DNA from 2 places in the Marinobacter apostichopi genome. Region 2 is predicted to be linked to the other one. Evidence: predicted binding sites of a transcription regulator. Region 2 holds the regulator's gene; the other holds the start of a gene.

Region 1 (12,048 bases), 1.0 Mb from region 2:
AAGAAGCGTGCAACCCAACCCATCTGGTTGGCCTGGTCGAAATCGCCGGTACCACCATAGGCAATACGGGCGTCGGCAATGCGGTTGGAGGCAACGGTATTGTCAGGCTGAATGTCCTGCGGCCGCACCAGGCCCGTCAGGCGGATGTACTCGTCGCCATTGGTCAGCGACAACCACTTCTCGCCCCGGATACGCAAGACGCCGTTTGGCAGTACTTCGGTCACCGTGACAGTGATGTTGCCAGCCAGACTGTTGCTCTGATCCGCCTCGGCGGAGCCTTCAAAATCCCGTTCCTGATTGAGCGCGGTGTTGATTCCGAAGTTGCTTTTCCCAAGGATCGTTGGCTCTGGCAAGCTGATTTCGTTGTCTTTGGTGATGCTGGTTTCGGCGTTCTTGCTCGCCCGTGTGGATTCTGCAAGCGTAATGGTCAACACGTCCCCCACGTTCAGCGCGGTAGTGTCGCCATAGAAGTTGTAGTTGCGGGAACTCTGAAAGATCGCCCCGGAATTCGGGTCTTTCTGCATCATCGCCTGCGCCCGCACTGGCGCATATTGGGGATCGTCCGGAACCGCCCTGGGACGGCTCATCGCGGTGCACCCCTGGAGCACGATCAAAGCACCGACCAGCGCCAAGGTAGGCACTCGATCACGCAGGTTGGTTCGGAGGACGTGTGTCATAACTTAACCAATATTGTTGGTGATGAACTGAAGCATCTGGTCGGTAGTGGACACGACCTTGGAGTTCATTTCATAGGCGCGCTGAGTGGTGATCATATTGACCAATTCCTCAACCACCTCAACGTTAGATGCTTCCACAGAGCCTTGCTCAATGGTGCCGAGGCCGGCCAGCCCGGGCTCGCCTTCGGTCGGGTCGCCGCTGGCGTTGGTGGCCTTGAACAGGTTGTTACCAATGGCCTGCAGCCCTTGCGGGTTGATGAAATCTACCAGCGTGACCTGGCCCAGATTAACCGGAGCAGCCTGATCATCGGTGATCGCAGTCACGGTGCCATCCTTGCCGATGGTGACGGTCGTAGCGTTCTCCGGCACGGTGATCGCAGGCTCCAGGGCATAGCCATCCGGGTTCACCACATCGCCATTGGCGTTGAGCTGAAACTGACCGTCGCGGGTGTACGCGACCTGACCATCCGGCAACTGCACCTGGAAAAACCCACGGCCGTTTACGGCCATGTCCAGTGGTTGCTCGGTAATCTGAAGATTGCCCTGGGAGAACTGCTTGGCCGTACCAACCACGCGAACGCCGGTACCCAGCTGAAGGCCTGAAGGCAGTTCCGAGTTCTGGGTGCTCAATCCGCCCGGCTGACGGTCGATCTGGTACAGAAGATCCTGGAACACGGCGCGGTCTCGCTTGAAGCCGGTGGTGTTCACGTTGGCCAGGTTGTTGGAAATGGTGGACATGTTGGTGTCCTGCGCGCTCAACCCGGTTTTGCTGACCCAAAGTGCTGGATGCATGTTCTTTCTCCTTGCCGGGGGACTGTCGAAGCGGCCATGTTTTGCCGCTTTCAGCCCACCAGGCCATGGTCTTCAATAGTTATCAGAGGTTCTGCAACAGCCGTGCCGCCGCTTCGGAATTTTCTTTAGCCGTGCTCATCACCTTCACCTGCATCTCGTACTGCCGAGACAGCTGAAGGTTGGAAATCATTTCCTGCACGGCATTAACGTTGGAGCTTTCCAGGAACCCGGTGGCCACTCGCAGATTGGCGTCCGGCGGCTCAGCGCCGTCGATGGCCTGATCCGGCTGACGCCGCATAAAACCATCCGGCCCTTTTTCCAGCGCGTCCAGTGGCGGATTCACCAGCTTGAGCCGATCCACTTCAACCAGCTCATCCGGAGCGCCTCCAACGGGCACAATCGAAACGGTGCCATCAGCACCAATCTGAACGTTTTCAAAAGGGGGAAGCGCGACCGGACCACCATTGCCAAGCACCAGCTCGCCATCGGCCAACCGCATCAGGCCATTTACATCAACCTGCAGGCTGCCGGTACGGGTGAAGACTTCTTCGCCGACGTTGTTCTGGATGGCCAGCCAGCCTTCGCCTTCCAGGGCGACGTCAAGTTTCCGGCCGGTCTCCATGAGGGCACCGGCCGACATGTCGGTACCTGGCCGCTCGGTCATGGCGTAGGCACGGGTCGGATAGGATTCGCCATACACCGGCATGCTACGAGCCTGTGCGAAGTCTTTCTTGAACCCTGTGGTACTGACGTTAGCCAGGTTGTTGGCGTGGGCACGCTGACCCAGCATATTTTGCTTGGCGCCAGACATACCGAGATAGAGGGCTTTGTCCATGGGAAAACTCCTGCCGGAATTTTGACTGTTTCCAGTCTTCCTGCAGGAGTTGTGCCATGTTTATCGCTTAAGGGTTAAGCAGAAGTCTAGCGGAGGTTGATGATGGTCTGGGTGACCGCATCAGAGGTTTCAATGGTCTTGGCATTGGCCTGGTAATTGCGCTGGGCAATGATCAGGTTCACCAGCTCTGCCGACAGATCGACGTTGGATTCCTCAACGGAACTGGCCTGGATAGAACCAAGGGTGCCAGTGTCCGGAGCACCAAAGATCGGCTGTCCAGACTCGAAGGTCTCGACCCAGGAGGTATCCCCTACCGGCGACAGCCCGTTGGTGTTGTTGAAGGACGCCAGAGCCACCTGTCCCAGCGACTGGGATTGACCATTGGTGTACCGGGCAAAGATAACACCAGTACCCGAAACATCCAGACCGGACAACCGGCCCGTGGTGTAACCATTCTGCTGCTGGTCATTGACCCCAAACGCAGCGCCATACTGGGTGGTATCCGACAGATTGACCACAAACGCCGACGATGTGGGAGGCTCAGGAATCGGTGTCACAACCGCGGTGCCAGCGGCGGGCGGACCATCAGCGCCATTGGGCTGACCGTTGCTGTCTTTCGGAACCCAGTCATCCACCACAAACTCACCGGCGGGATCACCGTCGATGGACTGCAGGTTACCGTTCTGGTCGAAACGCGCAGTGAACGGCGTGGTGTCTGTTCCAGCAACCAGCTCACCGTCGATCTCAACGTAAACCGACCACTCACTGGTACCTACACCGGCACCCGGAGACGGCTCTTTCACATAGAACTGGGTCAGCTCGTGGGAGTTACCGAGGCTGTCGTAAATGGTGGTCGAGGTCGCATGGTTGTAGGTGCGCTGATCCTGGGGATTAAACTCGTTGGTAATCCGAATCGGCGAGGTGTTGAAGGCCGTCTCGAAATCACCGTCAGCGGGATCAACAATGCCGGCTACCACACGATCTGCCGTGGCGTTGATATCGCCCTGAACTGAAACATCCGCATCGGTGTCTGTACCCAGCTCGCCATCATCGTCATAGCGGTAGGTCAGAGTGTCGCCCTGGTTGTGGATAACGCGCAGGACATTGGTACCGGTACCGTCGTCCACGGCCGACGCAGAAATCGACGTTTCGCTGGAGTTATTGATGGAATCCACCAGATCCTGCAGCGATGTAATATTGCTGGTATCCAGCGCCAACGGAGCACCATTAACGCTGAGGCTGAAGGCAAAGTTGCTCGCACCGGCCGAGGTAATGTAGGCATCGTCCAAAGCCGTTGTTGCCGTGGTCGTGGCTGACGCACTCAATCCCGGAGCATTGTTCAGGGCCGCAGCGGCTTCTCGTGCGGTGGTCGCTGCCGTCAGATCAACCGAAACGTCAGGCGTACCGTCGGTGTACTGAACATTGAAGGTTTCACCCGATATGTCGGTAAACGCCAGCGGCCCAATATCCCGAACCCGGGTTTCGAGTACCGGCTCGCGGGAATCCAGGTTCAGGTCTGATGACAGGCTGGTGGTACGGCGTGGCGCCAGATTGTCGGTTGATACCTGCAAATCTCCACGGATACCGGACAGATTACCATCGCCATCGGCGGTGAAGCCCTGAACACGCATGTTCTGGTTGTTGGTGACAAAGCCGTCCTTATCGATGCCGAACTGCCCTGCCCGTGAATAGCGAGTCTCGCCACCGTTATTCAGGATGAAGAAGCCATCACCACTGATCGCCATGTCCAGGCCGCTGTCCGTAAAACTGACATTGCCCTGACTGAAAGACTGCTTAACGTCCTGAACGCGCACGCCGTCGCCCACAGTACTGTTTCCGGCACCCAAAAAGCCGCTGGCGTAAAGATCACCAAACTGCGCCTTGCTGCCTTTAAAACCGACGGTACTGGCGTTGGCAATATTGTTGCCGGTGACGTCCAGATCCACCGATGCTGCCCGGAGGCCACTGAGCCCTGTGTTAAATGCCATGATTCACCCCTTGGTCTGACACCGGTATTAGTTAATTTGCTTGACATCGGACAGGGCGATCGAGCCCATACCCGCGAGATTCAATGTCACTGAACCGCCCTGGCCCAGGGAGACGCTGTCAACGTTGGCGCTAACCATGGTCGACAGTTGCTGCTGGCCTTCCGGATAGGAAGCTTCCGCAACAATCCGGTAAGGCCCCGGCGGCAATTGGTTGCCGTTGCCGTCCTGGCCATCCCAGCTAAACGACTTCACGCCCGCCGGACTGCTACCCAGGTCAATCTGACGCACCAGTTCGCCCTGCTGATTCTGAACTGAAAGCCGCAGGCCACCGGTGGATGCCGGTACCTCAATGGTTCCATCAACCACGCCCTCAGCCCCCAACACCCCAATCTGAGACGGTGCCAGCACGCTCTTGCCGACCATGGCCGAGGCCTGCAGTGCCTGCGTTGAGCGAAACTGACCAACCACATCGTCAACATTGCCGGACAGCTTCTGCATTTCCTCCAGTGAACTGAACTGGGCCAACTGGGAGATAAATTCGCCGTTGTCCTGAGGCTCCAGCGGATTCTGATTTTTCAGCTGGGCCAGCATCAGCTCCATGAATTCGTTTCTGCCGAGCTCACTGTTGCCCTCGGCACCGCTCTGTTGCTTGAGCTGGTACTGGCTCAGAACATCGGAAGCGTCTGTTGCGTTAATTGCGCTCATTGCGTGCTCCTCACCAGATTACTGCTGACCCAGCGTCAGAATGCGCTGCATCATGGATTTGGCGGTATTCATGATATCCACGTTCATTTGGTAGCTGCGCGAGGAGGACATCATGTCGGCCATCTCTTCCACCACGTTAACGTTCGGGTAGAACACATAGCCCTCTTCGTTGGCCGCAGGGTGCTGCGGCTCATAACGCATCTGCAGATCGGCCTGGCTCTCAACCACGCCCTCCACACGAACACCGGCACCAGGACCTTGCTGCCCGCCCATTCCAAGGTTCTGCTGATCCGGGTTAAGCATGGACTGCTGGATGGCGGCAAAAACCGGCTTGCGTGCCCGGTAGGTTTCTTCGGTACTGGAACTGGCGGTTTCAGCATTGGCAATGTTGGAAGCCGTGGTGTTCAGCCGCAATGACTGCGCGGTCATGCCGGACCCGGCGATGTCAAAAATGCTGCCTAATGACATGATCTCTCTCCTTCGCTAATCGCGTCGCTGCGGCTTACTCGCCCTTGATGGCTTTGGTCAGCCCGGAAAATTTGCTGCTCAGAAACTGGAAGCTGGCCTGGTAATCCATGGCGTTGCGCATGAACCGGGACTGCTCCTGCTGGGCGTCAACAGTGTTGCCGTCCAGTGATGGCTGGTGCGGGGTGCGGTATAGCAGATCTCCGCTGGCAGACTCTGTGGACGTGTCCATGTGACCATCGTCCGTCTTGGCCATTTCAAATCCGGAAACGCTCTGCTGAGCTTTCTGCATCATCGCCTGGAAATCGACGTCCCGCGCCTTGTAACCCGGGGTGTCGGCATTGGCGAGGTTGTTCGCCAACACTTCCGCCCGCTTTACCCGGGCTTCCAGCGCCTGAGCGTGAACTCCCAGAGCGTTATCAAATGAAATTGCCATACTGCCTCCCAAATTCTGCACTCGTCTGCCGGCCAAAATTGCCGGTTGTGCTCTTTGACAGGGTTAAAGCAAAGCAGATGCCAGAATTGGAAAAGCTAGCCAGGAAGCGGCGAAACGAGGGATTGAGGCAAGGAAGGCACTGAAAAGATGGGGCAAAACCAATGACTACTTCGGGAAAGCGGCAAACTGTTTCCCCCGACCAGCGGGCCGGGGGATGCGGTCGCTATCAGCTGCCTGGCTCAGCCGTTCCAGTGCTGGACAAAATCGGGGGTTTCCGGCCTTGGCACCGGAGGCTTTTCCGACGACACCGTACCCGTGTAGAGAAAGCCGACGATTGATTCGGTCTCACTGAGACCCAGCCCCTGGTGCACCTGGGTGTGATAGGCCGGACTCCCGGTGCGCCACATGACACCAAATCCGGCTTCCTGCAGGGCCAGTTCCAGAAAACTCATGCCGGCTGCTGCAGACATAATCTGCTCAACTTCCGGCACCTTGGGATGGGGCGTCGGAGAGGCAATTCCTACGATAACCATCGGCGCCCTCAGCGGTGCCCTGCGCAGCTTTTCGATTGCCTGCTCGTCACTGTTATTGGCACAGGTAGACGCAAACAGGTCACCCAGGGCCTTTAGCCCCTCGCCTTCGATGATCAGGTAGCGCCAGGGGCGAAGGAGTGCATGATCAGGCGCCCGGGCGGCACAGGCAAAGGCTCGCTCCAGGGTTTCAGAATCGGGTGCCGGTGCCTCCAGCCTTGGCTCGGAAGCCCGGTTGAGCAGAAATTCGCTGACTGCGGTCATATCGTCTCGCTATCGGATAAGGGTTTCAGGAATCTTGGTCATAGTTTGGAGCTCAGGTGAATTGTGGGTTACACCTAATACTGCTAACCTTTAGTCGTAGTCCGGCCTACCTAAAAATTTAAAAACAACTTAGTAGCAGCACCATGAGTGAGCAACAAACGTTTAACAACTTTTCCGAATTCTATCCTTACTACCTCGAAGAACACAGCGACGTTACGTGTCGTCGGCTTCACTTCGTTGGCAGTCTGTTGGTTCTGATCGTCACAGCCTGGGCGCTAATGTCCGGGAGGCTGGCGTGGCTGCTGCTGGTGCCGGTCATTGGTTACGGCTTCGCCTGGGTTGGCCATTTCAAGTTTGAGAAAAACCGACCCGCTACGTTTAAACATCCGCTGTACAGCCTTGCAGGCGATTGGGTCATGTTCAGGGATATGCTCATTGGCCGGATTCGCTTCTAGCATGGTAAGCGTAACGCCGGAGCTGCGCAGCCCCAGCAGCGCATTGCCCATGGATCATCACAATCATCCTGTGGTGATTCCTCCTATGCCGGACTATAACGGCCGGATTCTTGCCTACACTGCTACTGCCGTCATTATTGTTACTGGCGCGCTCCAGGGAGCCTTCGAGCAATGGTTGTTGTGGCTGGTGGCGGGCGCCCTGACCTGGCCGCACGTCGCTCACGCACTGACCCGCCGCACCTTCCTCCAGCACTCGCCCCGTATCCGTCATAAGATGCTGATTTTCGATTGCATGGTTGGCGGCGCCTTTATTGGTTGTATCGGGTTGGTGGCCATACCATCGGTGTCTGTTGTCCTGATGCTGATGTTCAGCTGCCTTATCGTTGGCGGCATCCGGCAATGGTTTCTGGGCAGCATCTTTATGGCCGCGGCCATTGCGGCCTCCGTCGCCATTGTCGGGCCTTCCGAGTCGCTGGAATCACCACTGCTGACCAGCATTCTCGCCATTTGCGCCACCGGCCTTTATATCTGCCTCACTGCCTACTATTCGCACCAACAGGCCCAGGCGCTGATGCTGGCCAAAACCCAAATCCAGAATCAGCGCGAACAATCCATCGCACTCTCCCACAAACTGTCCAAGTACCTGTCACCCCAGGTCTGGCAATCGATTTTCACCGGTGAGCGCGACGTTCGGCTTGAAACCCAGCGCAAGAAACTGGCCGTGTTCTTTTCCGATATCAAGGGTTTTACAGAGCTGTCGGAAGAAATGGAGCCGGAGGCGCTGACAGAACTCCTGAACCACTACTTCAACGAAATGTCAGAAGTGGCGCTGAAGTACGGCGGCACCATCGACAAATTCGTCGGCGATTCGATCATGGTGTTCTTTGGCGACCCCACCAGCCGTGGCCAACGAGAGGACGCCTTTGCCTGCGTTTCAATGGCGGTTGAGATGCGCAAACACATGAAGATCATGCGTCAGAAATGGCGCAGTCAGGGCATCAAGACACCCTTGCAGATCCGCATGGGGATTAGCACCGGGTATACCACTGTGGGCAACTTTGGCGCCGAAAACCGGATGGACTACACCATCATCGGCAAGGAAGTGAATCTGGCCAGCCGACTGGAATCGCTTGCCGAACCTGGTGAGATCCTGATCTCCTACGAAACCTTCTCGCTCATCAAAGACAAGATCATGTGCCGGGATAAAGGGGAGATTACGGTGAAGGGCTTCGGCAAACCCGTTCCCATTTACGAAGTGGTCGATTTCCGCAGGGATATGGGGCCCCACCGCAGCTTTCTCGAACATGAGCATAATGGGTTTGCCATGTACCTGGATTCGGACAAGGTGACCGAGAAAGAACGGGAGGCCATCCTGGCTGCCCTCGAGGATGCCGCCGACCGGCTTCGCCAGGAAGAAGGCGCATCCTGAGATCTTTCCAAATGCGCCCCTCCCACTCCCGTCTTTTCCTTTAATCTGCCGCTACTGACGAACCAGCCTGCCGCCGCTCTCCTGTGCAGGTTCGGTGGCGCGCCAGGGATTGATATCCAACCCGCCTCTTCGTGTATAGCGGGCACATACCATGAGCTTTTCCGGCTGGCACTGTGCCATTAGATCCGTAAACACCGTTTCCACGCAGTGTTCGTGGAAATCCTGCTTCTGCCGGAAACTGACAACGTATTTAAGCAGTCCCGCCCGATCAATTTTTGGCCCAGTATAGCTAACCATGAGCGTGGCCCAGTCGGGCTGCCCAGTCACAGGACAATTACTCTTCAGGAGATGCGAACACAGTTTCTCTGTAACGACTTCATCGCTGGCACTCAGCGACTTCGGGGCATACTCGTAAACCACGTCACTGACCGGCTCGTCGTCAATAAGCTCGTACCCCTGAGGCCTGCCAAAAGCATCACCCGGCTCATCCACGCTCTTCATATCAACCTGAACGGCGGCACCGCAGGCGCTGGAAAGGTCATCGGTGATGGTTTTGGCAACCTGCTCAGGCGATGAAAAGGCGCTCTGGTTGAACGAATTCAGGTACAGCTTGAGGGACTTGGATTCAATGATGGACGGCGATGCGGCCGGAAATCGGATTTCCGCCCAAGCTACTGCCGGCACACCACTTAAACGAAGCCAGGACACTTCCCAGGCCTGCCATAGATCTTCTCCAAACCATGGCCAGCGACCATCGCCCAGCCCAATCCGGCGACGGTTTTCGTCCCGGGCAACCGGAAATAGCAGAGACGGATCGTACCGATCCGGGTATTCGCTGGCCTTCCCCAGCGGTGCGTTTTGAAGCGCCATAAAACTTCCTGAGATCAGTGACGGATGCCTTTGCCCCGGGCCAGCATTTTCAGGGCAATGAACGCCAGCAGGGAAATAAAGACCAGAATCATACCAAGAGATACGAACGGATTAACGTCCGAGACCCCGAGAATACCAAACCGGAAACCATTAACCATGTACAGAATCGGGTTGGCCATGGACACGCCCTGCCAGAACTCCGGCAGCATATCGATACTGTAGAAAACACCGCCCAAATAAGTCAGCGGTGTCAGCACGAAGGTCGGCACGATGGAGATGTCGTCGAACTTCGTGGCCAGCATGGCGTTGATAAAACCGCCAAGGGAAAACAACGCAGACGTCAGAAACACCGTCACCACCATCATCGGCAGACTGTGAATGGTCAGACTGGTAAACGCCAGCGACAGCAGGGTGACGATCAGGCCGATGCCAAGCCCGCGGGCCATTCCGCCGCATACATATCCAGCCAGGATGACCCAGTTCGGAACCGGTGAAACCAGCAGTTCCTCTATGCTGCGCTGGAACTTCATTGAGAAGAACGACGACACCACATTGGCGTAGGAGTTGGTGATCACTGCCATCATGATCAGACCAGGAACGATAAACGCCATGTAGTCGAAGCCGCCCATCTCACCGATGCGCGAGCCAATGAGGTTGCCAAAAATGATGAAGTACAGGGTCATGGTGACCGCAGGCGGCAGCAGGGTCTGGGCCCAGATTCGGGTAAAACGGCGGATTTCCCGGGTAACAATGGTATTGAATGCGGTAGCTAGCGCCTGGGCCCTCATGCGACACCCTCCAGGCTATTTTTTGATTCCGAGGCGTTTTCCTCCACCATACGAATAAACAATTCTTCGAGGCGGTTGGCCTTGGTTCGCATACTGACTACCTTGATATCCAACTTGTCCAACTGAACGAATACCTGATTCAAGCCCTGGCCCTTCTGCACGTCCAGTTCCAGCGCCCCTTCCCCATCAATGCGCGTGGCAAAATCCGCCAGCTCTGGTGCTGATGACAACGGTGTGGCGGTATCCAGCACGAAGGTCTCGACACTCAGTTCCTGCAACAGGTCTTTCTTGCTGGTGTTTTTCAGAATCCGCCCGTGATCAATGATGGCGATGTTGCGGCACAGGGCTTCCGCTTCCTCCAGGTAGTGAGTGGTCAGGATAATGGTGGTGCCCTGGCGGTTCATCTCCTCAAGGAAGGCCCACATAGATCGACGCAGCTCGATATCCACTCCCGCGGTCGGCTCATCCAGAATCAGCAGCTTGGGCTCATGAACCAGGGCCCGCGCAATCATCAGCCGCCGCTTCATGCCGCCGGACAACATACGCGCAGGCGTGTCCCGCTTCTCCCACAAACCCAGTTTCTTGAGGTATTTCTCGGCCGACACCGACGCCTGTTTGAGCGGAATGCCGTAATAGCCGGCCTGGGTCGTAACAATGTCGAAGACCTTCTCAAACTGGTTGAAATTGAATTCCTGGGGCACCACGCCGAGGTTCAGCTTGGCATCGGACAAGTGGGTATCTATGTCCTTGCCGAAAACTCGAACCTTGCCGGCGGACTTATTAACCAGTGAACAGACAATCCCCAGCGTGGTGGATTTGCCGGCACCGTTGGGTCCGAGCAATGCAAAGAAATCACCTTCGGCGACGTACAGGTCGATTCCCTTCAGGGCTTCGAAACCATCACCGTAGGTCTTGATCAGACCTTCAATCTCAAGAGCGTGGGACATAAACCATCCTGAATTCCGCGGCACTTATCCCCCGGCAGGAACATCCACCGGGGCCAACGTTTAGAGTGCTATTGATTGTGGCAGCTCGGGTTATTTCAAGGTGCAAAACCCGCCGTCGGAATCCGAGGCAAAAACGGAAACTGCGACGAGTATCCCGATATCCGCAGCACCCCATCCCTATAATCCGGTTACAACAACTTACAAACGACGAGCTCACTCTTCGATTGGAGCGTGACGCCCGCGCACCGGGAACCGAAGCAAACCATGAGATCTGCCCACCTGAATCGATTGTCAGCGACCCTGGTAATTACCCTCGCCCTCACCGGATGCCTGGACGACGGCGGCTCCGACAGCAACGACACCAGGGTCGGCCGGCTTAATTACAACGGCTTCAGCGGACTGACCTATCAGACCCAGAGCCAACGTGGCACTACCAATGCCAATGGCGAATTTCGCTATTATCCGGGCGAAACCCTCAGCCTTTGGGTCGGTGACTTGGCTCTCGTTCAAGATGTTCCCACCCAGAAGTACGTCACCCTCCTGGAGTTTGTACCCGGTGTCCGCGCAGCTCTGACCGATCCCGCAACCGACGATGAAGGCTTGAGCACTCACACCATCAGAGAGCAGTTGCAGCTGGATAACGCGGAACTGAGAAATATCACCCGATTTCTGATGAGCCTGAACTGGACGGGAGACGTGTCTAAGGGCCAGGGCATCGACATCCGGGAAAGGGTCCTAAGCCAGCTGAACGCTGCCCTGCCCAACCTGCCTGAACCGATCAACTTCAGCGTCAGCGAAGCGGCGTTCACCGGTTCGGATGAGGACGTCTCACCCGCCAACCGGTTACTGGCAGAAATCTGTTTCTAC
Region 2 (12,048 bases):
GCCTGCCCGCTAGGCCTGGCGCCCACCTCTAGCACCACAGCCACGCTGGTCATGGGAGACGCTCTCGCGGTCGCCCTGCTGGAGGCGCGCGGCTTCAGTAAAGAAGATTTTGCATTCTCGCACCCCGGCGGCACGCTCGGGCGTAGGCTTCTGCTTAGAGTCTCCGACATCATGCACACCGGGGACCGCATTCCAAAAGTCCCTGAAGGCACCACCCTCAGCGGCGCCCTGCTGGAAATTTCTCGCAAAGGACTGGGCATGACCACGGTACTGGATGCATCCGGCAAGCTGACCGGCGTCTTTACCGACGGCGACCTGCGTCGCACGCTTGATAAGAATGTCGACGTACACACCACCGCAATCGAACACGTCATGACCCCCAACGGCAAAACCATTCAGGCCGAACACCTGGCGGCGGAAGCCCTGAACATCATGGAAGAAATGAAAATCAACGCGCTGCCGGTGACCGACCAGAGCGGCAGCTTGGTGGGCGCTATCAACATGCACGATCTGCTTCGGGCTGGAGTGATCTGATGTCAGACCCGATCAGCCCGCTAGCCGCGAACTGGCCACGGGAACTCCTGACCAAAGCCGCCGGGATCCGCCTGATTGCGTTTGATGTCGACGGCATCATGAGTGATGGCAGACTCTATTTCAGCGCCAATGGCGATGAGCTCAAAGCCTTCAACATCCTCGACGGCCTGGGCATGAAACAGCTAATGGCGGCGGGCATCGATGTCGCCGTGATCACCGGCCGAAAGTCGCCCCTCACCGAAAAACGGATGCGGGATCTGGGCATTCCCCACCTGATGCAGGGTCGCGAGGATAAACGCGTCGCGCTGCAGGAACTGCTCAGCGCCATGGACCTGCCCGCCGATGCAATCGCCTACATGGGCGACGACCTGCCAGACCTGCCGGCCATCCGTTTTGCCGGGCTTGGCTTGACCGTGCCCAACGGCTATTGGCTGGTACGCGAACACGCCGACTATTGCACCCAGGCCGCCGGTGGCAGCGGCGCCGTGCGTGAAGTCAGTGATTTGTTGCTGACGGCTCAGGGTAAGCTCGGCGCCGCCCTAGCGAGCTATCTGGAGCCCGACACATGAGTGCCAGTTCCAAGGATCAGCGCAGCAACAACAATGGCGAGACCAAAGACGGCCTGATCGCGCTGCTTACGCTATCAGACCGTCCGTGGCTGCGCACCCTGGCCCTCGGCGGCACGATTGCCGCAACACTGTTTCTGTTATGGCGCAGTGACGAACCCACCAGGATTCAAGACGATGCAGCGAAACTTCGAGGCAAGGCCGAACCCGATGGCTTTGTCGTCAATGGCCAGTACACGTCCTATGACGAAAACGGCGACCTGAAAATCCAGTTCACCAGCCCTCGAATCGAACAGTTCGAGGAAGGCAATGTAGCCACCATGAAAGAACCCCGCGCCAAGCTCTTCGGTCAGCCAGAAACGGAACCCTGGATTGTCGAGTCGGAGAATGGCAGCCTGTTGCAAAATGAAGGTGTGCTTTATCTGACCGACCACGTGCGGGTTATCCGGACCATTGGCGAACGCAAAGCCACGATGACAACCACCAGCCTGACCCTGGATAACGACCAGGGCACCGTGTACACCGACGCACCGGTTACCATCACCGATCAAATTGGCGTCACCCGGGCGAAAGGCATGAAAGCCTGGATTGACGACCGAACCCTCGAACTTAAATCTCAGGTGGAAGGACGCTATGAAACTGGTCAATAACCGATGTCTCACGCTGCTGGCTGTCACGCTGGCACTGACCGTCAGCGGGCCTGCCACCGCGTTCAACCTGGATTCCGACGCCCCGATCACCGTGAGCGCCGATAACGCCCGATTGGACGACACCAAGGGCATAGCCACCTACACCGGAGACGTCCAGCTAGTGCAGGGAAAAACCCGGCTCGACGCAGAGCGCGTGGTGCTGTTCCGGGATGCCAATGGCCTGAGCCGCATTGAGGCCTCCGGCCAGCCGGCCCGCTACCAGCAGCCAACCCGGGACGGCGAGGGTGAAACCGACGCCCGTGCCCTCAACATCACCTGGTCCGCCAGCGAAGACCAACTGACCTTTGAAAGGGATGCCATCATTGAGCAGAATGGCAACCTGTTCCGGGGCGACGTCATTCATTATGATACCGTCCGCCGGGTTGTAACCGCGCAGGGTGGCGACACGAATACTGGTAGCGGCCGTGTCGAAATGGTCATCCAGCCACGCAGTACCAAAAGCAAACAGGGATCCGATGGCAGTTCTCAGAGCCAGTAACCTGGCAAAAAGCTACAAACACAAAAAGGTGGTGATTGACGTTTCGCTGGAGATCCGCAGCGGCGAAATCGTTGGTCTTCTCGGTCCCAACGGGGCCGGCAAGACCACCTGCTTTTACATGATTGTCGGGCTGGTGCCTGCTGATCGGGGCCGCATCACTATCGACAGCCAGGACATCACACCACTGCCGATGCATGGCCGCGCCCGCAAGGGTATCGGATACCTGCCCCAGGAAGCCTCGGTGTTTCGCAAACTGACCGTTCGTGACAACATCATGGCCATCCTGGAGACCCGCAAGGGCTTGAGCCGGACCGAACGGGTAAACAAGCTGGAAGAGCTTCTTGAAGAGTTTCACATTACCCACATTCGCGACAGCGTGGGTATGGCCCTGTCCGGCGGTGAACGCCGTCGTGTCGAGATCGCCCGCGCCCTGGCCATGGAGCCCGCGTTTATCCTGCTGGACGAACCCTTTGCCGGGGTCGACCCGATCTCGGTGAGCGATATCAAGCACATCATCCGCCACCTCCGGGACAAGGGCATCGGTGTGCTGATCACCGACCACAACGTGCGGGAAACCCTGGACATTTGTGAGACCGCCTACATTGTCTCCGGTGGTCACATTATTGCGTCCGGAAATTCTGAAACCATCCTGGCCAACCAGCAGGTGAAAGAAGTCTACCTGGGCAATGAATTCAGACTGTGACGCCAAGCATCCGATTGTGTTGGTGACTTTGAGCAAGTAAACTCGGCAAAGAACTTGCTAGGCTCTTTTGGGATGTCGGCAAGTGACGGCCACATAACGACTTTTTTATTGAACAGACCGCAACGCAGAGTGCTGACGAGTGACGGATCCTGAACCATGGTTATGAAAGCCTCCTTACAGTTAAAGCTGGGTCAAAGTCTGACCATGACACCCCAGCTGCAACAGGCGATCCGGCTTCTGCAGCTATCCACCCTGGATCTTCAGCAGGAAATTCAGCAGGCGCTGGAATCCAATCCCATGCTGGAAACCTCCGAGGACGACGACCAGGCGGAATCCCAGTCGACCGACGACAGCAACAGTCACGACGAGCCAGCCAGCGAAACAGCCTCGGAACCGGCTCCAGAGACCACCCCGGACTGGGACGAGTCCGAAAACGGGCCCGACTGGTCATCGGAGAATGAGATTCCGGATACCATCCCCGACGATCTGCCGGTCGACACCGCGTGGGACGATATCTATCAGTCAGCGCCGGCGACCTCCGCGCGCAATGACGACGAAAACGATCACGATTTCGAGACCCGCAACTCACCCACGGAAACCCTGCAGGACCACCTTGAGTGGCAGCTGAACCTGACTCCGTTGAGCGAGCGGGACCAGGCCATTGCCCATGCCCTGATGGATGCCGTGGACGAACGGGGTTACCTGACCAGCCCACCTGAGGACATCCACGCCGGGCTGCAAGATGATGCGGATGAAGACCCGGTTGAACTGGACGAGGTTGAAGCGGTGCTGCACCGCCTGCAGCATTTCGACCCCCCCGGCGTTTTTGCCCGTGACTTGCAGGAATGCCTGCTGATCCAGCTGAACCAGTTACCGCCAGAAACACCCTGGCTGTCCCAGGCCCGACTGGTGATCACCCACTACATCAATCTGCTGGGTAACCGCGACTACGCGCAATTACTGCGGCGCAGCCGGCTCAAAGAAGATCAATTGCGGGAGGTTCTGGCCCTCATCACTGGCCTGAACCCACGGCCCGGAGACGTGATCGATCGCGCCGAGCCTGATTACGTGATTCCGGATGTCATCGTGCGCAAACACAACGGCCGGTGGCGAGTTGAGTTAAATCCTGAAATTGCACCACGCATCCGCGTCAATGCAGGCTATGCTTCTCTTATAAGGCGCGCAGACAGCAGTGCCGACAACACCTACCTGCGTGATCAGCTGCAGGAAGCCAAATGGTTTATCAAGAGCCTGCAAAGCCGTAACGAAACCTTGCTTAAGGTGGCTACCCGAATCGTTGAACACCAGCAGGGCTTTCTGGATCACGGTGAAGAAGCCATGAAACCCTTGATCCTGTCGGATATTGCGCAGGCGGTGGAGATGCACGAGTCGACCATTTCCCGGGTCACGACACAAAAATACATGCATACGCCCCGGGGCATCTTTGAGCTGAAGTATTTTTTCTCGAGTCATGTCAGTACGGATGAAGGCGGGGAATGTTCATCGACCGCTATCCGTGCAATGATCAAGAAACTGATCGCAGCGGAAACGCCGAAAAAGCCGTTGAGCGATAGCAAAATTGCGGCCATGCTAGGGGATCAAGGAATCAAGGTGGCGCGGCGGACGGTAGCCAAGTACCGGGAGGCCATGCATATTCCACCCTCGAATGAGCGAAAAAGACTGGTTTAGGAGAGCCCTGCCCTCACAGGGGGCTCCCCCAGACCAAACTTTGGCGGCGCAGTGCGCGCCAGCCCTCAGCCCGACCCGTCTGGGCCGGCACGATGACAACAGGAGACGCCTATGCAACTCAACATTTCAGGCCACCACGTAGAACTGACTCCCGCACTGAAGGATTACGTCTCGGAAAAATTTGAGAAACTTGAACGCCACTTTGACCACATCAGTAATTGCCAGGTCACTTTGCAAGTGGAGAAAGTTCGTCAAATGGCAGAAGCGACGTTGCACGTGGTTGGTGGTGATATACACGCAAAGGCAGAAAACGAGGACATGTATGCGGCCATCGACGGGCTGATTGACAAACTGGACCGCCAGATCCTCAAGCACAAGGAAAAGAATGTAGACCGGATGCACGGCAACGGCGGTCGCTAGACGCCAGTTATCGTGCATGTCATCTCATCGCGCTGCGGCAAGGTTAACCTGCCGCAGCCTTTTTTTTACGGAATTGCAGTCGATTCATGAGCGACACATCCTTAACCATCGATAACATTCTTGCGCCAGAGCTGACCCAGTGCCGGGTCCCCGCTTCCAGTAAAAAGCGGGTGTTGGAATTCATCGCCGAACAGATTCACCAGCATAACGGCACTCTCAGCGAGACTCAGATTTTCAATAATCTGATTGGGCGGGAGCGTCTGGGCAGCACCGGCATTGGCCAAGGCATTGCCATTCCCCACTGTCGGCTGGAAGGGCTTGATCATGTGGTGGGCGTTTTGCTGACGCTGGAAGAGAGCATTGAGTTTGATGCCATCGACAACCAACCTGTCGATCTGGTGTTTGCCCTGGTCGTGCCCAAAGAGGCCACCAGCGAGCATCTGGAACTGCTGAGCCAGTTGGCGGAAAAATTCAATGAACGCGCATTCTGCGACCGGCTTCGCCAGTGCGAGGATGCCGCAACACTATACAAGCGTATGACGGCGGCGACCGAGTAAGCCAAATTCTGGAGACGGTATTGGAGAGTGTGAGCGTATGAAACTGATTATCGTAAGTGGCAGGTCCGGCTCCGGTAAGAGTACGGCACTGCACGTCCTTGAGGACCTCGGTTACTACTGCATCGATAATCTTCCCATTGGCCTGCTGTTCCCGCTCACCCATGAGGCAACCACCAAGAGCTCGCCTGGGCGTCTCAGTAAGATGGCAGTCAGCATCGACGCCCGCAACCTCTCTGCCGAGCTGGCCAACTTTGAAGACATTTACCGCCAGCTTCAGAACACCGGTGTCACCGTTGAGGTCATTTTTCTCGATGCCGACGAACAGTCACTGCTCCAGCGCTTCCACGCCACCCGGCGCAAGCACCCCCTGAGCGATGACAAGACCTCGCTTCGTGAGGCCATCACCAACGAAAAGAAACTGCTGGAGCCTTTGTCCAAGCTGTCCGACCTATATGTGAACACCACCGGCATGTCCATGTACGAGTTGCGGGATATGGTGAAGCAGCGCGTGGTTGGCCGGAAAGACCAGGAGTTGGCGCTACTGTTCCAGTCGTTCGGGTTCAAGCACGGGGTTCCGCTGGATTCCGACTACGTCTTCGACGTCCGCTGCTTGCCTAACCCCTACTGGGACACCAGCTTGCGCAAATTCGTCGGCACTGACCAGCCGGTAATCGACTTTCTGGAGAAAGAACCGGCCAGCCGCAAGATGATTGATGACCTGATAGCCTTTCTGGAATCCTGGCTGCCCTCTTTCGCCGACAGCAATCGCAGCTACATGACCATTTCCATCGGATGCACCGGCGGCCAGCACCGCTCGGTATACGTCAGCGAACAGCTTTGCGCGCATTTCCGTAACAGCTACACCAATGTTCAGGTCCGGCACACCGAACTACCGCATCTGCAAACTCGCGGAGAGATCTGAGCCCATCATGATTCGTCGCCCCATCACCATCATCAACAAACTGGGACTGCATGCCCGGGCAACCGCCAAGCTGGTTGCCACGGCCTCAGAGTTCGACAGCAGCGTACGAATCAACGGCAAGGGTCGGGATGTGGACGCCAAGAACATCATGCAGGTAATGATGCTGGCGGCCAGCCAGGGCACAGACGTGGAACTGATTGCCGACGGGCCGGACGAAGAGGCCGCCATCGAAGCACTGACAACGTTGATCAACGACTATTTTGGCGAGGGCGAATAGCCTTCCGTTGTCTCATTCTTCCCTCTACCCTTCTGCGTTGTTCTCTGCGGGATTCACCTACAACTCTTCCTGACCTATACGCCCTAACTCCGCTATAATACAGGCGTTTTCTGACTGTGGGTGATCCATGACCGATATTCTGGAAAAAAGCCAGGCCCGCCAAAGGCTCCGCTCCCTGAGCGAGGCCCTGGACAGTGGTGCCCTGAAACAGGTTGCCCGAATTCTGAATGGCGGCCTTAGCCCCAGTGATATCGCCCACCTGCTGGAGTCTTCCCCTCCCCGTCAGCGCGCCCTGCTCTGGAATCTGGTTGATAAGCAGCTGGAAGGGGAAGTTCTCCAGTATCTCAGCGACGATATTCGTGGCTACTTCCTGAGCCAGCTAAACGCCCAGGAACTGGCGGATATTATCGAGGATTTTGAGTCAGACGATCTCGCTGACTTGCTCCAGCAGCTGCCGGATACAGTGATCCAGGAAGTCCTGGACACCATGGACGAGCAGGATCGCCAGCGCGTCGAGGAAGTGCTTTCCTATCCGGAAGACACGGCCGGCGGCCTGATGAACACCGACACCATCACGGTGCGTCCGGACATCAGTATCGACGTTGTACTGCGCTACCTGCGCCGACACCGTTCGCTGCCCCCCATGACCGACAGTCTGATTGTGGTCAGCCGACGGGACGAGTTTATCGGCATGTTGCCGATCACCAAGATGCTGGTATCCAACCCGGCATCCACGGTGCGGGAAGTGATGGACACCGACATCGAACCCATCCCGGTCACCCTGTCCGACACCAAGGTAGCCACCCTGTTCGAGCGCTACGACCTGATCTCGGCACCGGTGGTGAACGAAGACGGCAGACTGCTGGGCCGGATCACCATCGATGACGTGGTCGATGTTATTCGTGAAGACGCCGATCACTCGCTGATGAGTATGGCTGGTCTCGATGAAGACGAAGACACCTTTGCACCGGTCTGGAAAACCACGCGTCGTCGGGCAGTATGGCTTGGCATTAACCTGATCACCGCTTTCATTGCCTCAGGGGTTATTGGCCTGTTTGAAGAAACCATCACCAAGGTGGTGGCACTGGCCGTTCTGATGCCTATTGTGGCGAGCATGGGTGGCATCGCCGGTAGTCAGACCCTGACTCTGGTGATTCGAGGCATGGCCGTAGGCCAGATAAGCGGAGCCAATGTGGGCTGGCTGCTGAATCGGGAATTCATGTCTGGCGCCCTCAATGGTGTATTCTGGGCACTGGTCGTTGCTACGGCAGCCGCTACCTGGTTCCAGGACATACTCATTGGCGCCATCATAGCAGCGGCATTGATCATTAACCTGGTGGCTGCGGCGCTGGTGGGAACGGTGTTACCGCTGTTCCTGAAATCACGCAACATTGACCCGGCGTTAGCAGGCAGCGTTATTCTGACAACGGTTACCGATGTGGTTGGCTTTATGTCTTTTCTTGGCCTCGCCACGATATTTTACGCGTAACCGACGCACTACCGAACATCACTGGATTTACCATGACTCAGCACGACCAGTACGACGACGAAGACGAATTTGGCAAGAGCAAATCTCAGCTCAAACGGGAAATGCACGCCCTACAGGATCTCGGTAAACGCATGCTTGATCTGAGCAATGACCAGCTCGAGACCCTACCTATCAGCGAGACCCTTCGGTCCGCAATTGAAGAATCACGTCGCATACGTCAGAACGAGGCCAAGCGCCGCCACCTGCAGTACGTGGGCAAGATCATTCGCCAGGAAGACGATCCCGATGCGCTGAAGCGGGCCATTGATGCGTTTGATGCCGGCAGTGAAGAGCACACCCGGCGGCACCACCTGGCTGAGCGCTGGCGTGATCGGATGATCACCGAAGGCGACTCCGTGGTGGGTGAATTCTTTAACTACTGCCCGAGCGCCGACATGCAGCATTTGCGTAACCTGGCGCGAAATGCACGCAAGGACGTCGAAAAACAGAAAAATACCGGGCAGGCACGAAAACTGTTCCGCTACCTCCGGGAATGCGTCGACGACGCCGAAGCAACCAACTGAGTTGTTTACCGCCGGTCCTAGAGCCGGCGGTGCTCCCATACCGGCATCCGTTTTCGCAGCTCCGTCAGCTGATCTCCGTCCAGATCTGCCACCACGACACCCGGGCCCTCGGCCAACTCAGACACCACTTTGCCCCAGGGATCGCAAATCAGCGAGTGGCCATAGGTTCGGCGCCGCTCGCTGTTATGTCCGCCCTGGCCGGGTGCCACAACCGCAACTTGATTTTCAATCGCCCGGGCGCGGATCAGCGCATGCCAGTGGGCATCTCCGGTTTGCCAGGTGAAGGCGCTCGGCAAACAAACCCAGTCCACGCCCTCGGCTCGCAGAGCGCGAAACAGCTCCGGAAACCGGAGATCGTAGCAGATCGCCAGACCAAGCTTGCCGGCGGGAGTATCAACCGTTACCAACTGCTCGCCCGGCTCGAAGGTATCCGATTCCCGGTATTGACCATGGGCGTCTTCCACCATGGCATCGAAGAGGTGGATCTTGTCGTAACGAGCGACCTCCTGCCCTTGAGCGTCGAAGACCAGACAACAGGCCCGTACCCGGTCACTGATGGCTGTACCATCCGGCCGTTCCGCCAGAGGCAGGGAGCCGCCGACGATCCACAACCCCAGGGTTCTCGCCTGCTCCGCCAGGAACGCCCGGATCACAGGCTGATCACCGGCTTCGGTGCGGCCGCACTCGAGCATCTGATGAGTGGCCAGAACGGCAAAATTTTCCGGCAGCACCGCGACCGTCACGCCCTGATCGGCAGCCTCCTTCAGCAATCTGCGGGCTTCCTGCAAATTGGCGTCAATGTCGTGGGTGCTCACCATCTGGATGGCAGCCACCCGGCCGGAAACGATTGCGGTCATAATCAGCTCCTGTCATTCGCCATTGTCGAATACTCGCCGGAGATCCACCTTCGGGTCGTCCCAGGTACCGGTCACTCCATAAGACGCGCTGGTGAGTTTGCTTAAAGGATCGCCCAGAATCTTGTCCAGAACAAACAAAGCCCCACCGATGGGAGCGCCGGCGCCCATCAGCAAGGCTGCCAACGGCAGGTTCTGGGTAAGCGGCAAGACGACCACCAAACGCATATCAAGGGTTTCGGTCGCAATGTCGGTTGATCCGCTGAGCTTGAAGGCGCCAGACGGCCCCACCACTTGGAGCTCTGGATCCATGTTAATCCGCCCATCCACCAACTGTGCCCGGCCAGAAATCGCATCGAAGGCCACACCACGCTCATAGAGGTCAGAAAAATCCAGCTTCAACCGGCGCCAGAGGGTATCGGCATTCAACAAATTGAATACCCGGAAAACCTGGGCCGTGTTGTTCTGCTCGAGAATGATACCTTCGTCCAACCGAAGGCTGACCGACCCGTTCATGTCAGTGAGAGAAAACTCATCCGGCCGGCCCGGCCAGTCCAGATCGAGTTCAATGTTGGTGCTTTCGTTGGTCAGCGGAATTTCGGTTCCGAACAGGCTGTTCAGGTCTGCCACCTTGCCGCCACTTACCGAACCAGCAAACCGGCTGGTCTCTCGGTCATCAATGATACTCCAGCTCATATCCCCGACCAGGGTCAATGATTTAAGCCGGCCCTCAATGCCCTCCACCGCCAATCGGTAAGGTGTGGGGCGCAGCTTGAAGGACCAGGTCCCGAGAGTTTCATCGTCCAGCTGAAGATCGGCAATCGAGACATTTACATCGGGCCACTCGCCCATGTCGAGATCTCGAAAGGCCTGCAGCTGCTCCTCGAACGTCAGCAGCTCCCGCTTTTCCTGCTCGGCTGAATCATCTCGTGTCAGCAGCACCCGCTCGAAGTCAGCCATCACGGTGCTGCCATCATCGGGCACCGCTATGCGGCCCAGCGCCCGCTCGGACTTGGTGGTCACGACCCAGCGGTCACCCAGGTCCAGAGCTTCAATCTGAATGTCGTCGAGGGTATGGCGTCCCAGATAGAGATGCCCGAGATTGACCTCCAGCCCCGTGGGCTTCCAGAGCACATCAAACGATGCCCGGTTTTCCCAGGTGCCGGAGACTGCAAGGCCACCGGGTGCCAGCGGATCAATCGTCGCCTCAAGAGGGGCTGACTCCTCGGCCGATTTCGCCAGCGGTTGCGGCCAGGCAACCGAGACACCTTGCAGGTCTGACCGCACCCAGATCCTGGAGCTGGCATCAACGCTGACCTCCAGGCCGGCCGCATAGTCCAGGGTTCCGCTAAGCCCCAACGTGCGTCCCGGCGCCACCCCGGCCGCTGCAAGTAACTCGGCCATCGGGTATTGTCCAGTCTGTCGAATCGAAAGCGCCTCAGCAGAAGCGCTACTGGACAGGTGTATACGTACCGGTGCGTCCAGGAACCGGGCCGTAAGCGGAGCACCAGAGATACCCTCGGCAGATTGGTAAGCCAACTCGCCACTGACCTCTTCCCAGACCAGGCCTGCCGGCGGATAAGAGACGCTTGCCTTGTCCGCGCTCACGCGGGCGTCCACCGAAACCTCCCCCTCGCCACCTAGCGGTAGTGAAATGCCAAGGCCCAGCCGATACTGGCCGCCGAATTCAAGACGTTGGGCCTCTGAGCCTGCCATTTCGCCCAACGGGCTGTTATCCATCCAGAACCTGACCGCCTCGCCGGGCACATCAGCGGCTGCATCGACAACCACAACCGTATGCTGCTCACCGGGCACCACCGTCACGTTACTGGAATCCAGGCTCAAGCCGCCGGTTTGCGCCTGATCCAGGGTCACCCGAGTATCGAGACCATTGACCACCACCTGGCCTCGGGCATCTGTCACTTCCGGCCAGCGCGAGTCATATCGGACGCTGGCGTTCTCGAAATTGAACTCCATGGAAGATACGAATGAACCCGGTGGTGCGTCCGAGCCGATCTGGCCATGGCCGTAATAAACACCGGAAGTAACGTCAGCCCGGGTAATTGAGGTCGTCAGCCAATCGTACAGCTCGGTGCTCACCACCTTGCTCGGAATAAAGTCTTCTAACGCGCTTTCATCAGCCCCTTCCAATCCTACCTTAAGGCCGAGATTGTCCTCGCCAGCGCGATTCAATTTCAGGTCGAAAGCGCCGGTAAGCGCCGGGCCGTCGAGCTGGGTCATGCGAATGTTGTCGGAGAATACCCGGGTGATGCCATCCTCCAGCTG

What was found. The regulator sigma-54, encoded in region 2, starts transcription at its own class of promoters, with help from an activator protein. The targets are predictions, from matches to a motif close to ANTGGCATNNANNTTGCTNT.
Region 1: the regulator sigma-54 is predicted to act here: its motif matches at 5,964-5,983, upstream of flgB (flagellar basal body rod protein FlgB).

The regions. Positions count from the first base shown of each region.
Region 1 is NZ_AP028070.1:1,623,740-1,635,787, reverse strand. It holds gene flgH (flagellar basal body L-ring protein FlgH) at 1-677, opposite strand, end outside; gene flgG (flagellar basal-body rod protein FlgG) at 681-1,469, opposite strand; gene QUE89_RS07570 (flagellar basal body rod protein FlgF) at 1,552-2,304, opposite strand; gene QUE89_RS07565 (flagellar hook protein FlgE) at 2,391-4,292, opposite strand; gene QUE89_RS07560 (flagellar hook assembly protein FlgD) at 4,320-4,997, opposite strand; gene flgC (flagellar basal body rod protein FlgC) at 5,016-5,465, opposite strand; gene flgB (flagellar basal body rod protein FlgB) at 5,500-5,898, opposite strand; gene QUE89_RS07545 (nitroreductase family protein) at 6,138-6,692, opposite strand; gene QUE89_RS07540 (Mpo1-like protein) at 6,836-7,147, shown strand; gene QUE89_RS07535 (adenylate/guanylate cyclase domain-containing protein) at 7,149-8,576, shown strand; gene queF (NADPH-dependent 7-cyano-7-deazaguanine reductase QueF) at 8,628-9,446, opposite strand; gene QUE89_RS07525 (ABC transporter permease) at 9,461-10,234, opposite strand; gene QUE89_RS07520 (ABC transporter ATP-binding protein) at 10,231-11,181, opposite strand; gene QUE89_RS07515 (organic solvent ABC transporter permease) at 11,446-12,048, shown strand, end outside.
Region 2 is NZ_AP028070.1:2,630,280-2,642,327, forward strand. It holds gene QUE89_RS12075 (KpsF/GutQ family sugar-phosphate isomerase) at 1-534, shown strand, start outside; gene QUE89_RS12080 (KdsC family phosphatase) at 534-1,103, shown strand; gene lptC (LPS export ABC transporter periplasmic protein LptC) at 1,100-1,750, shown strand; gene lptA (lipopolysaccharide transport periplasmic protein LptA) at 1,734-2,288, shown strand; gene lptB (LPS export ABC transporter ATP-binding protein) at 2,266-2,991, shown strand; gene QUE89_RS12100 (RNA polymerase factor sigma-54) at 3,154-4,680, shown strand; gene hpf (ribosome hibernation promoting factor) at 4,792-5,100, shown strand; gene ptsN (PTS IIA-like nitrogen regulatory protein PtsN) at 5,187-5,657, shown strand; gene rapZ (RNase adapter RapZ) at 5,695-6,579, shown strand; gene QUE89_RS12120 (HPr family phosphocarrier protein) at 6,587-6,856, shown strand; gene mgtE (magnesium transporter) at 6,984-8,345, shown strand; gene yjgA (ribosome biogenesis factor YjgA) at 8,378-8,908, shown strand; gene QUE89_RS12135 (carbon-nitrogen hydrolase family protein) at 8,926-9,765, opposite strand; gene QUE89_RS12140 (YhdP family phospholipid transporter) at 9,778-12,048, opposite strand, start outside.